Regions from separate parts of the Thalassospira sp. NFXS8 genome, predicted to be linked through region 1. Evidence: predicted binding sites of a transcription regulator. Region 1 holds the regulator's gene; the other holds the start of a gene.
The links. Region 1 encodes PhoB, which activates phosphate uptake and scavenging genes when phosphate is short. Its sites were predicted from a motif close to TNTCATAAAACTGTCA; they were not measured.
Positions count from the first base shown of each region.

Region 2: a site for PhoB is predicted at 2,224-2,239, ahead of J4E05_RS04510 (RNA degradosome polyphosphate kinase). Genes of this name have one in related genera too.

Region 1 is NZ_JAGEMF010000002.1:772,678-778,776, forward strand. It holds gene pstC (phosphate ABC transporter permease subunit PstC) at 1-873, shown strand, start outside; gene pstA (phosphate ABC transporter permease PstA) at 866-2,212, shown strand; gene pstB (phosphate ABC transporter ATP-binding protein PstB) at 2,214-3,020, shown strand; gene phoU (phosphate signaling complex protein PhoU) at 3,041-3,772, shown strand; gene phoB (phosphate regulon transcriptional regulator PhoB) at 3,777-4,475, shown strand; gene J4E05_RS12700 (cation:proton antiporter domain-containing protein) at 4,593-6,099, opposite strand, start outside.
Region 2 is NZ_JAGEMF010000001.1:997,274-1,001,628, forward strand. It holds gene aspS (aspartate--tRNA ligase) at 1-1,356, opposite strand, end outside; gene J4E05_RS04505 (SixA phosphatase family protein) at 1,563-2,141, opposite strand; gene J4E05_RS04510 (RNA degradosome polyphosphate kinase) at 2,421-4,355, shown strand, end outside.

The DNA of each region.
Region 1 (6,099 bases):
GGCTGTTCGGCCATTGCCATTCTTTCGACCGTTGGCATTGTGTTTTCGCTGATGTTTGAAGCCTTGCATTTCTTTAGCAAGGTCAATCCGCTTGAATTCCTGTTTGGTCTGGAATGGAGCCCGCAAACCGCAATCCGCGCCGATCAGGTCGCATCCGATGGCTCGTTTGGCATGATCCCGCTTTTTGCCGGAACCTTGCTGATCACGTTTATCGCCATGCTGGTGGCCGTGCCGGTCGGCTTGTTTTCGGCGATTTATATGGGCGAATACGCATCGCCAACTTTCCGTGCCTGGGCAAAACCGGCGCTGGAAATTCTGGCAGGCGTGCCCACGGTGGTTTACGGCTTTTTTGCCGCCCTTACCGTGGCACCATTTCTGCGCGATACTGGTTCGGTGCTTGGTTTAAGTGTCAGTTCAGAAAGTGCGCTGGCCGCCGGTCTGGTCATGGGGGTCATGATCATTCCATTTGTTTCCTCGCTGTCTGACGACGTGATGTCCCAGGTGCCGCAATCCTTGCGTGATGGTTCCTATGGGCTGGGGGCAACCAAATCCGAAACCATTCGCCACGTTATTTTCCCGGCGGCCTTGCCCGGTATTGTCGGGGCCATCCTGCTGGCAGTATCCCGGGCGATTGGCGAAACCATGATTGTGGTGATGGCGGCGGGCCTTGCGGCCAACCTTACCGCCAATCCCTTGCAGGCAGTAACGACGGTAACGGTGCAAATTGTTACCTTGCTCGTGGGTGACCAGGAATTTGACAGTGCAAAAACCCTGTCAGCCTTCGCACTTGGTCTGGTTCTTTTCCTTGTGACCCTGGGGTTGAACGTGTTCGCCCTGAAGGTTGTGCAGAAGTATCGCGAGAAATATGACTGATATGGCATCATTGATGGAAGATCGCGCTGCCACTACGGACGCCGCCAACCTGCGCAAGCCGGTTGACTGGGACAGTGCCGACATTTCGCGCAGTATCAAAAAACGCTATGCCGCCGAGCGCCGGTTCAAGACCTATGGTCTGACCGCGATCATGCTGGCACTGGCCGCGTTGGTGATGCTGGGATATTCGATCATATCAAAGGGCTACAGCGCCTTTGTTCAAACCTATGTCCAGATCGAGGTTACCTTTGATCCGGCGGTGATTGACCCCGAAGGCAACCGTGACCCGGCTGTTATCGGACGTGCCAATTATGATGGTCTGATCAAGGAAGCCCTTCGCGCCCGTTTCCCCGAGGTCACATCGCGCTCGGAAAAACGTAAACTTTACGACATCGTTTCAAGTGGTGCGTCTTATGATCTGCGCGAGCGGGTTCTTGATACCCCGTCGCTGATCGGGCAAACGCGCAAGGTCTGGCTTATTTCCGGTGATGATTTTGATATGCTCAACAAGGGCTATATCAGTGCCGACACCAACGAAGCCAGCCGACGCCTTGATGATGACCAGATCGGCTGGTTCCAGGCCCTTCAAAACGGCGATGCCATTGAAAAGCGGTTTCACACCCGGTTTTTTACCAATGGTGACTCCCGTGAACCTGAATTGGCCGGGATCTGGGGCGCTGCTGTTGGCTCGTTCTATACGTTGATCGTAACCTTGCTTTTATCTTTCCCGATCGGGGTGGCGGCGGCAATTTACCTTGAAGAATTTGCCCCGAAAAACCGCCTGACCCAGATTATTGAAGTCAATATCAACAATCTCGCGGCTGTTCCTTCCATCGTGTTTGGTCTGCTGGGGCTGGAACTTTATCTTAACGTGATGCATTTGCCGCGTTCGGCCCCGGTTGTTGGTGGTTTGACCCTGGCATTGATGACATTGCCAACCATCATCATTGCCGCGCGTGCCGCGATCAAGGCTGTACCGCCCTCTATTCGCCAGGCGGCCCTTGGCCTTGGGGCGTCACCCGTGCAAACGGTTAGCCACCATGTTTTGCCGCTTGCCATGCCGGGCATTCTGACCGGTACCATCATCGGGATGGCTCAGGCACTGGGCGAAACCGCCCCGCTTTTGATGATCGGGATGGTGGCCTTTATTGTTGATATTCCCGGCAGTGCAATGGATGCGGCAACGGTGTTGCCTGTGCAGATTTACCTGTGGGCAGACAGCCCGGAACGCGCCTTTGTCGAAAAAACCTCGGCGGCGATTATGGTGTTGCTGGCCTTCCTGATCCTGATGAACGGGTTGGCTGTGTTATTGCGCAAGAAATTTGAACGGAAGTGGTAAAATGGCTGTTGTAACGACTGATGCAATGACGAACGCACCGCAAACGCGGGGTAATTCGAAAATGGCGGCCCGCGACCTGAACCTGTTTTATGGCGACGCGCAGGCACTTTATAATGTTGACCTTGATGTTGTTGAACGCGAAGTCACCGCGCTGATCGGCCCGTCGGGCTGTGGTAAATCGACGTTTTTGCGGTGCCTGAACCGCATGAACGACACCATTGATGGCGTGTCCATCAACGGCAAGGTTACTCTTGATGACCGCGATATCTACGACAAGGTTATTGATGTGGTGCAGTTGCGTGCCCGCATCGGCATGGTGTTTCAAAAACCGAACCCGTTTCCAAAATCGATTTTCGATAACGTGGCCTATGGCCCGCGTATTCATGGTCTGGTCAATTCCCGCGATGAACTTGACGAAATCGTCATGACTTCGCTGGAAAAGGCTGGCCTGCTTAAAGAAGTCAAAGACCGTTTGGCATCGCCTGCCACCGGTCTTTCCGGGGGGCAGCAGCAACGCCTGTGCATTGCCCGTGCCGTTGCGGTCAGCCCCGAAGTTATTTTGATGGATGAACCCTGTTCCGCGCTTGATCCGATCGCGACCGCCAAGGTCGAGGAACTGATCGACGAGCTGCGTTCGAACTACACAATTGTCATCGTCACTCACTCCATGCAGCAGGCCGCGCGTGTGTCGCAGCGCACGGCTTTTTTCCACCTGGGTAAACTGGTGGAAGTCGGCGAAACGGACCAAATTTTTACCAACCCGCGAGACGAACGCACCAAAGGCTATATCACTGGGCGCTTCGGCTAAGCCGGGCAGGAGGTAATACGATGAGAAAAGAAGAAAGCCATATCGTCAGTTCATTTGACGATGAACTGACACGGTTGAACAATATCATTTCGCAAATGGGCGGTTTGGCCGAAAGCCAGCTGATTTCGGCCATTCGCGCCATTTCAAAACGCGATTCCGAACTGGCCGAACAGGTCATTGTTTCGGACCTGCGGATTGATAAGCTAGAACAGGAAGTGCAGGATTTTGCTGTACGTGTTCTGGCCCTGCGTCAGCCGATGGCCGATGATTTGCGACAGGTCGTTACGGCATTGAAACTGTCGAACGATCTCGAACGCATTGGCGATCTGGCCAAGAACATTGCCAAACGCGCACAGGTTCTTAACCAGATGGCGCCGATCCGCCCGGTTCAGGTTATTCCCAACATGGCGCGCCTGGCCCAGGAAATCATCAAGGACGTTCTGGACGCCTATATCGAAAACGATGCCGAAAAGGCCCAGCGCGTTTGGGCGCGGGACCAGGAAGTGGACGATATGTACAATTCGCTGTTCCGCGAATTGCTGACCTATATGATGGAAGATCCGCGCAACATTACCGCATCGACCCATCTTTTGTTCATTGCCAAAAACATTGAACGTATTGGCGATCATGCCACCAACATCGCTGAAACGATCTATTACCGGATCAAGGGTGAAGATTTGCCCGTTGATGGCCGTCCGAAAAATGACGCTGCCAATTTTGCTGTGATTGAACCCAACGAGGCAGGGGAATAACAGGATGGATCCTACGGTTCTTATTGTCGAGGATGAAGCCGCCATCGTTACGATGTTGCGCTATAACCTTGAACGCGAAGGCATGAATGTTGTCGAAGCCGGTGATGGCGACGAAGCCTTGAAAATCATGGCTGAAACCCATGTTGATCTGGTTTTGCTCGACTGGATGTTGCCGGTCATGTCGGGGATCGAGGTGTGCCGCCAGATCCGCCGGAAACCGGAAAGCCGGGATTTGCCGGTGATTATGGTGACCGCACGCGGCGAAGAAGGCGACCGTATTCGTGGCCTTGATACCGGTGCCGATGACTACGTGACCAAGCCCTTTGCCATTGGCGAATTGCTGGCCCGTATCCGTGCGCTTTTGCGTCGGTCGGGTCCGGCGCAACCACAGGGGCAGTTGATCTATTCTGATATCGAAATGGATTTGGCCGCGCACCGGGTTAACCGCAGTGGCAAACCGATCCATCTGGGGCCGACAGAATTTCGCCTGTTGCGGTATTTTCTGGAACATCCGGGGCGGGTTTTCTCGCGCGAACAGTTACTTAACGCCGTTTGGGGGCCGAATATCTATGTCGAAACCCGCACGGTAGATGTGCATATTCGCCGTCTGCGCAAAGCATTGAACGATGTTAAAGGCACCAAGGACGTTATTCGGACTGTTCGTGCGGCGGGCTATGCCCTTGACGATGATGCCGCTGCGTAACCGGCATTTTTATTTAAGTAAATTGTGACAGAATTTCGCAATTTACACTGAAATTACAAGGCCCTGTCACATGACAGGGCCTTGTTTTATACAATATTGAAATATTGTCGCCCTTCGTTATGGCTTTTCGCCGGACAGGGGGGCGGAAGCGGTGGTTTTGGCCGTCGCCGTTGCGGGTGCCGTAGATGGCGCACTGATCGGTTTTGTGGCGCTGCCGGGTGAATGTGATGGCGCGCGTGGTGCCAGTTCGTTCATCAGCAGCATGTCGGCACGGCGGAATTTGGCAATTTCGGTATCAATTTCATCCTGGGGGACATCGCAGGCTGATAATACATGGTCTGACAGGCGCAGGCCGGTTTCCAACACTTCGGGGATGGCGGCATTGGCACCGCTGCGGGCCAATGCGCCGATATGGGAAATGTCCTGGGCGCGGGCGAAAATTTTTAAATGCGGGTAATGCTGGCGCAGCAAGGCCACGGTTTTTTCGGTTTCATGCGGGGTGCCCATGGCAACGGCGGCCACATGGGCTTGATCGGTATGGGCCGCCCGAAAACTTTCCGGACGCGAGCCATCGGCAAAATAAACCGGTAATCCTTCGGCACGGCCCCGTGCAACTTGCTGGGCGTCGGATTCCAGCACGATAAAGGGAATATTCCGGGTTTTTAACAAACGCGCCAAAACGCGGCCAACGCGGCCACAGCCAATAATCAGCACATGATGTTCAACCCCTTCGGTGTGGCTTTCAATTTCACCAAGCTGGTCGGTTTCGCGCGGGTGCAGGATATCTTCCAGCTTTTTGCCCAGGCTGATCAGGCTGGGTGTTACGGCCATGGAAATGGCAACAATCGGCACAAGAATGGCGGCAAGATCGGGTGTGATGGCACCGTTTTGGGCGGCCAGTGTAAACATGACAAAGGCAAATTCGCCGCCGCCCGCAAGCCCCATTGCAATGCGGATCGAAACGGCACGGTCAAACCGTGTTGCCAGCGACAGTACAAACAGGATTGCGGCCTTGATCAACAGCAGGGCCGCCACGCCCAAAATCACCGTGATCGCGTGATTGTAAACCACCCCGATATCGACCGACATGCCAACTGACATGAAAAACAGCGATAGAAACACCCCGCGAAACGGGGCAATGTCGGCTTCGATCTGGTGGCGAAATTCGGTTTCGGCCAACATGACGCCGGCAATAAACGCGCCCAGCGCCATGGAAAGACCTGCCATTTCGGTCAGGGTGCTGGCAGCCAGCACCGCAAACAGGGTGCCAATGGCAAACAGTTCGGGGTTGTGCAGGGCGGCAATGGCGCGAAACATCGGACGTAATAAATACCGCCCCGCCAGCAATAAAAGGGCAACCGCACCAAACCCGGCCAGAATACTGACCCACGGGCTGGTGGTACTGGTGGTGTTGCCCGCCGCCTGCACCATGATCAAAAACGGTCCGACCGACACGTCTTGCAACAGCAAAACCGCCAATGCAGCCCGGCCAAAACGGGTATGTAACTGACGTTCATCGGATAATTGCTTAAGAATGATTGCCGTTGATGACAGGGCCAGCGCGCCAGCAATGACCAACGCCGCGGGCAGGGGTAAATCAATGGCCACCAGGGCGATAAAGCCG
Region 2 (4,355 bases), on a different contig from region 1:
GTTATGGCTGAACTCGATCTTGCCATCATCGTCTTCCTCGAACATCGGGAAATCGACAATCCAGCAGAACTTGAACTTGCCTTCTTCGCGCAGGCCAAGATCGTCGCAAATCTTTTCGCGCGATTTACCGGCAAACTTGGCTGCGGCCAGCGGCTTGTCACAGGCAAAGAATACCGCATCGCCATTGGCAACACCGGTGGTTTCCTTGATCAGGGCGATACGTTCGGCATCCAGGTTTTTGGCAATCGGGCCTTTGGCGTCGCCGTTTTCATCATAAACGATGTAACCCAGGCCAGCGGCCCCTTCATCACGCGCCCATGCGTTCAGCTTGTCAAAAAAGCTGCGCGGGCGGTTGGCGGCACCGGTTGCCGGAATGGCACGAACCACCGAACCGCTTTCGATGTTTTTGGCAAAAATGCCAAAATTCGATCCCCGGAAGGCTTCGGTCACATCCGAAATGATCAGCGGATTACGCAGATCGGGCTTGTCCGAGCCGTATTTCGCCATCGATTCATCAAACGGAATGCGCGGGAACGGATAATCGGTAACGGTACGACCACCGCCAAATTCAACGAAAATCTCGTGCAGAACCGGCTCGATCGCGGCAAAGACATCTTCCTGGGTGGCAAACGCCATCTCGAAGTCAAGCTGATAGAACTCGCCCGGCGACCGATCGGCACGGGCGTCTTCATCGCGGAAACACGGTGCGATCTGGAAGTATTTATCAAAGCCCGAAACCATCAGAAGCTGTTTAAACTGCTGAGGTGCCTGCGGCAGAGCATAAAACTTGCCCGGATGGGTGCGCGAGGGGACAAGAAAGTCACGTGCGCCTTCCGGCGAGGATGCGGTCAGGATCGGCGTCTGGATTTCAAGAAAACCCTGTGCCGTCATTTTCTGACGCATCGCCGAAATCACCTGAGAGCGCAGCACGATGTTCTTATGAACACTTTCGCGGCGCAGGTCGAGGTAACGGTGACGCAGGCGAACTTCTTCGCCATATTCCACATCGCCAAACACCGGCATCGGCAAAACATCAGCCGAGGACTGAACGGTGATTTCCGATGCATAAACCTCGATCTCGCCGGTTGGCAGGTTCGGGTTAATGGTTTCGGCGGTCCGTTTAACGACCTTGCCATCAACCGTAATCACGCTTTCGGCGCGTGATTTTTCCAGAACCGCAAAAAGCGGGCTGGAAATGTCGATCACGACCTGGGTGATACCATAATGATCGCGCAAATCGACAAACAGAAGGTTGCCGTGGTCGCGTTTGCGGTGAATCCAGCCAGAAAGGCGGACTTGGGCATCGGCGTCGGAAACGCGAAGTGCATTGCAATTATGTGAGCGATAAGGATGCATGGTCTTTCCAGGTTGCGTTATATTTTGGGCCGCGAATTGGCCGCAAAGGTGCATGGCTGACCGGCGCTGTCAAACAAAAAACGCTTAAAGCCGCACGCATCACTGCCAAACCGGCAACAAATAACGTCCGCCCCATCGCGATCCTTGCCTGGCACAGCAGCCAGTATATGAATTTGACGGTATAAAACGCTTCTCGCCTGCCCGCGTCAAGTATCGGCGGGTCTGTCGTCTGTTCCACGGATCACATTGTGCGTTCCGGTTAACAGATCATCGCGCAAATCACGCACTTTGACAAACCGTGTCAGGCGTCCCTGACCCCATTCAACATTTACCCAGCTATCAACATCGAATTCGAACTGACACAAGGCACAAGTGGGATATTTTTGCGCCATGTCGCCCCGCAATCCGTGTTCATCCACCCCGATCAGGGCCTGCGCCAAACATTCTAACCCCGGATTATGCCCCACCATCAAAACCCGGTCGGCTTCGTCATGGGTTTGATGCAGGCATTTTAACAGCGTGGTTTCGGCGGCCATATACATATCACGGGCGTAAATCACCTTGGCGTCATCGGCAAAACCACGCCCTAGCAAACCAACCGTTTGCACCGTGCGTTGCGCGGTCGAACACCATACAAGATCGGGGATCAGGTTCTGTTTATACAAAAACCGCCCCATCACCGGTGCCGCCTTTTCCCCGCGGGCATTCAGGTCGCGGTCGTGATCTGCGCGGGCCGGGTCCGCCCAACTGGATTTGGCATGGCGCAATAACAACAGTGTCTTCATAAACAACTGGCTCGTTTGTGATGGGTCAATGTTATCAGGCACAGAAATGCCATAACTGACCCAACGGCACCAATGAAAAAACTGACATATAACTGTAGGATTTTCCGCACGCGTTATTGGCTATTCTGCCACGTCGAATCTTGTAGCGCGCCATCAGGAACACATGCTTTTTTCGGGTTACAAATTGCAGTTTAACAAACAGTTATCGTATACTCGCAAGCGAAAGACATGGTGGCGTCTTAATTCCAGTACCACATGGCTCATGGCAGGAGGCTTTGCGTGACACACGCTGCGGCAATTCAATCAAGTGCAATTTCCATTGATTCGGAAAAGCGCTTTATCAATCGCGAACTTTCCTGGCTGGCGTTTAATGGCCGTGTTCTGGAAGAAGCCCAAAATCCAAATCATCCGTTGCTTGAACGTCTGCGCTTTTTGTCGATTTCTGCCAGCAACCTTGACGAATTTTACATGGTCCGTGTTGCCGGTCTGGTCGGGCAGGTTCGTGCGGGCATGACCAATATCAGCCAGGATGGCTTAAGCCCGTCGGAACAATTGCGCGCCATTACCTACGATGCCAACCAGGTTTTGCAAGACCAGCAGCGCATCTGGCAAAAGCTGCGCGGGGACATGCACCAGCTTGGCATTTCCGTAATCGAACCCGATGATTTAACCCAGACGGACCGTAAATGGCTGGACGGATATTTCATGCGCGAAATATTTCCGACCCTAACGCCGCTGGCGATTGACCCGTCGCACCCGTTTCCGTTTATTCCCAATCTGGGTTTTGCCATCGTCATGCAGTTGTTTGACCCGTCAGACGGGCACAATATGCGCGGGCTGATCCCGATGCCGCCGAAAATAGGGCGTTTCTTGCGCCTGCCGGGCAAAACCGAACGGTATTTGCCGCTTGAACAGGCTGTCCTGATGTATCTGGGCAAACTGTTTCCCGGCTTTGATTTGATCGAACATGGCCTGTTCCGCGTCATTCGCGATTCGGATGTCGAAATCGAGGAAGAAGCCGAAGATCTGGTGCGCGTGTTTAAAACCGCGCTAAAGCGCCGCCGTCGCGGCAGCATCATCCGGCTTAAGGTCAATGCCTCGATCCCGGAAGACCTTTTGAATTTCGTGATCGACGAACTTCATGTCGCCCCGGAAGAGGTCGTCAAGGTTGACGGGCTGTTGGGGGTGGTTGACGTTAAACAGTTAATTGATTCCGATCTGCATCACGATTTGCTGTTTCCGCCCTATGCCGCGCGCTACCCCGAACGGGTCCGCGATTTTGGCGGGGACTGCTTTGCCGCCATTGGCAAAAAGGACCTGGTGGTTCACCACCCGTTTGAAGATTTCGATGTGGTTGTACAGTTCCTGTTGCAGGCCGCGCGCGACCCCGATGTGGTTGCGATTAAACAAACCCTGTATCGTACGTCCGAAAACAGCCCGATTGTGAAGGCCCTGATTGCGGCGGCCGAAGCTGGCAAATCGGTTACCGCCATGGTCGAACTTAAAGCCCGGTTCGATGAAGAAGCCAACCTGCGCTGGGCGGCCGACCTGGAACGTGCTGGCTGCCAGGTTGTCTATGGCTTCCTTGAATGGAAAACCCACGCCAAAATTTCGCTGGTCGTGCGCCGCGAAACCCACGGGCTTCGTACCTATTGCCATTTTGGCACCGGCAACTACCACCCGATCACGGCAAAATTCTATACCGATATTTCGTTCTTCTCGTGCGATCCGGCACTGGGCCGGGATGCTGGCAGCATTTTCAATTTCATGACCGGTTATGCAACGCCGCGCTCACTTGAAAAAATTGCCATCGCCCCACACACCATGCGCCCCAGCCTGATTGCCAATATCGAAAAAGAAATCGAAAATGCCGAAGCAGGCAAGCCTTCGGGGATCTGGACCAAAATGAACAGCCTGGTTGACCCGGTGGTGATTGATGCCCTGTACCGGGCGTCACAGGCCGGTGTCCCGGTGGACCTTGTGGTCCGTGGCATTTGCTGTTTACGCCCCGGTGTGCCGGGCCTGTCGGAAAATATTCGGGTTAAATCCATCGTTGGCCGGTTTTTGGAACATTCGCGCATTGTGGTATTCGCCAATGGCGCAAAACTGCCATCGCGCAAAGCCAAGGCGTTTATTTCCTCGGCCGACTGGATGCCACGTAACCTTAATCGCCGGGTCGAATGCCTGGTGCCAATTGAAAACCCCACTTGCCAT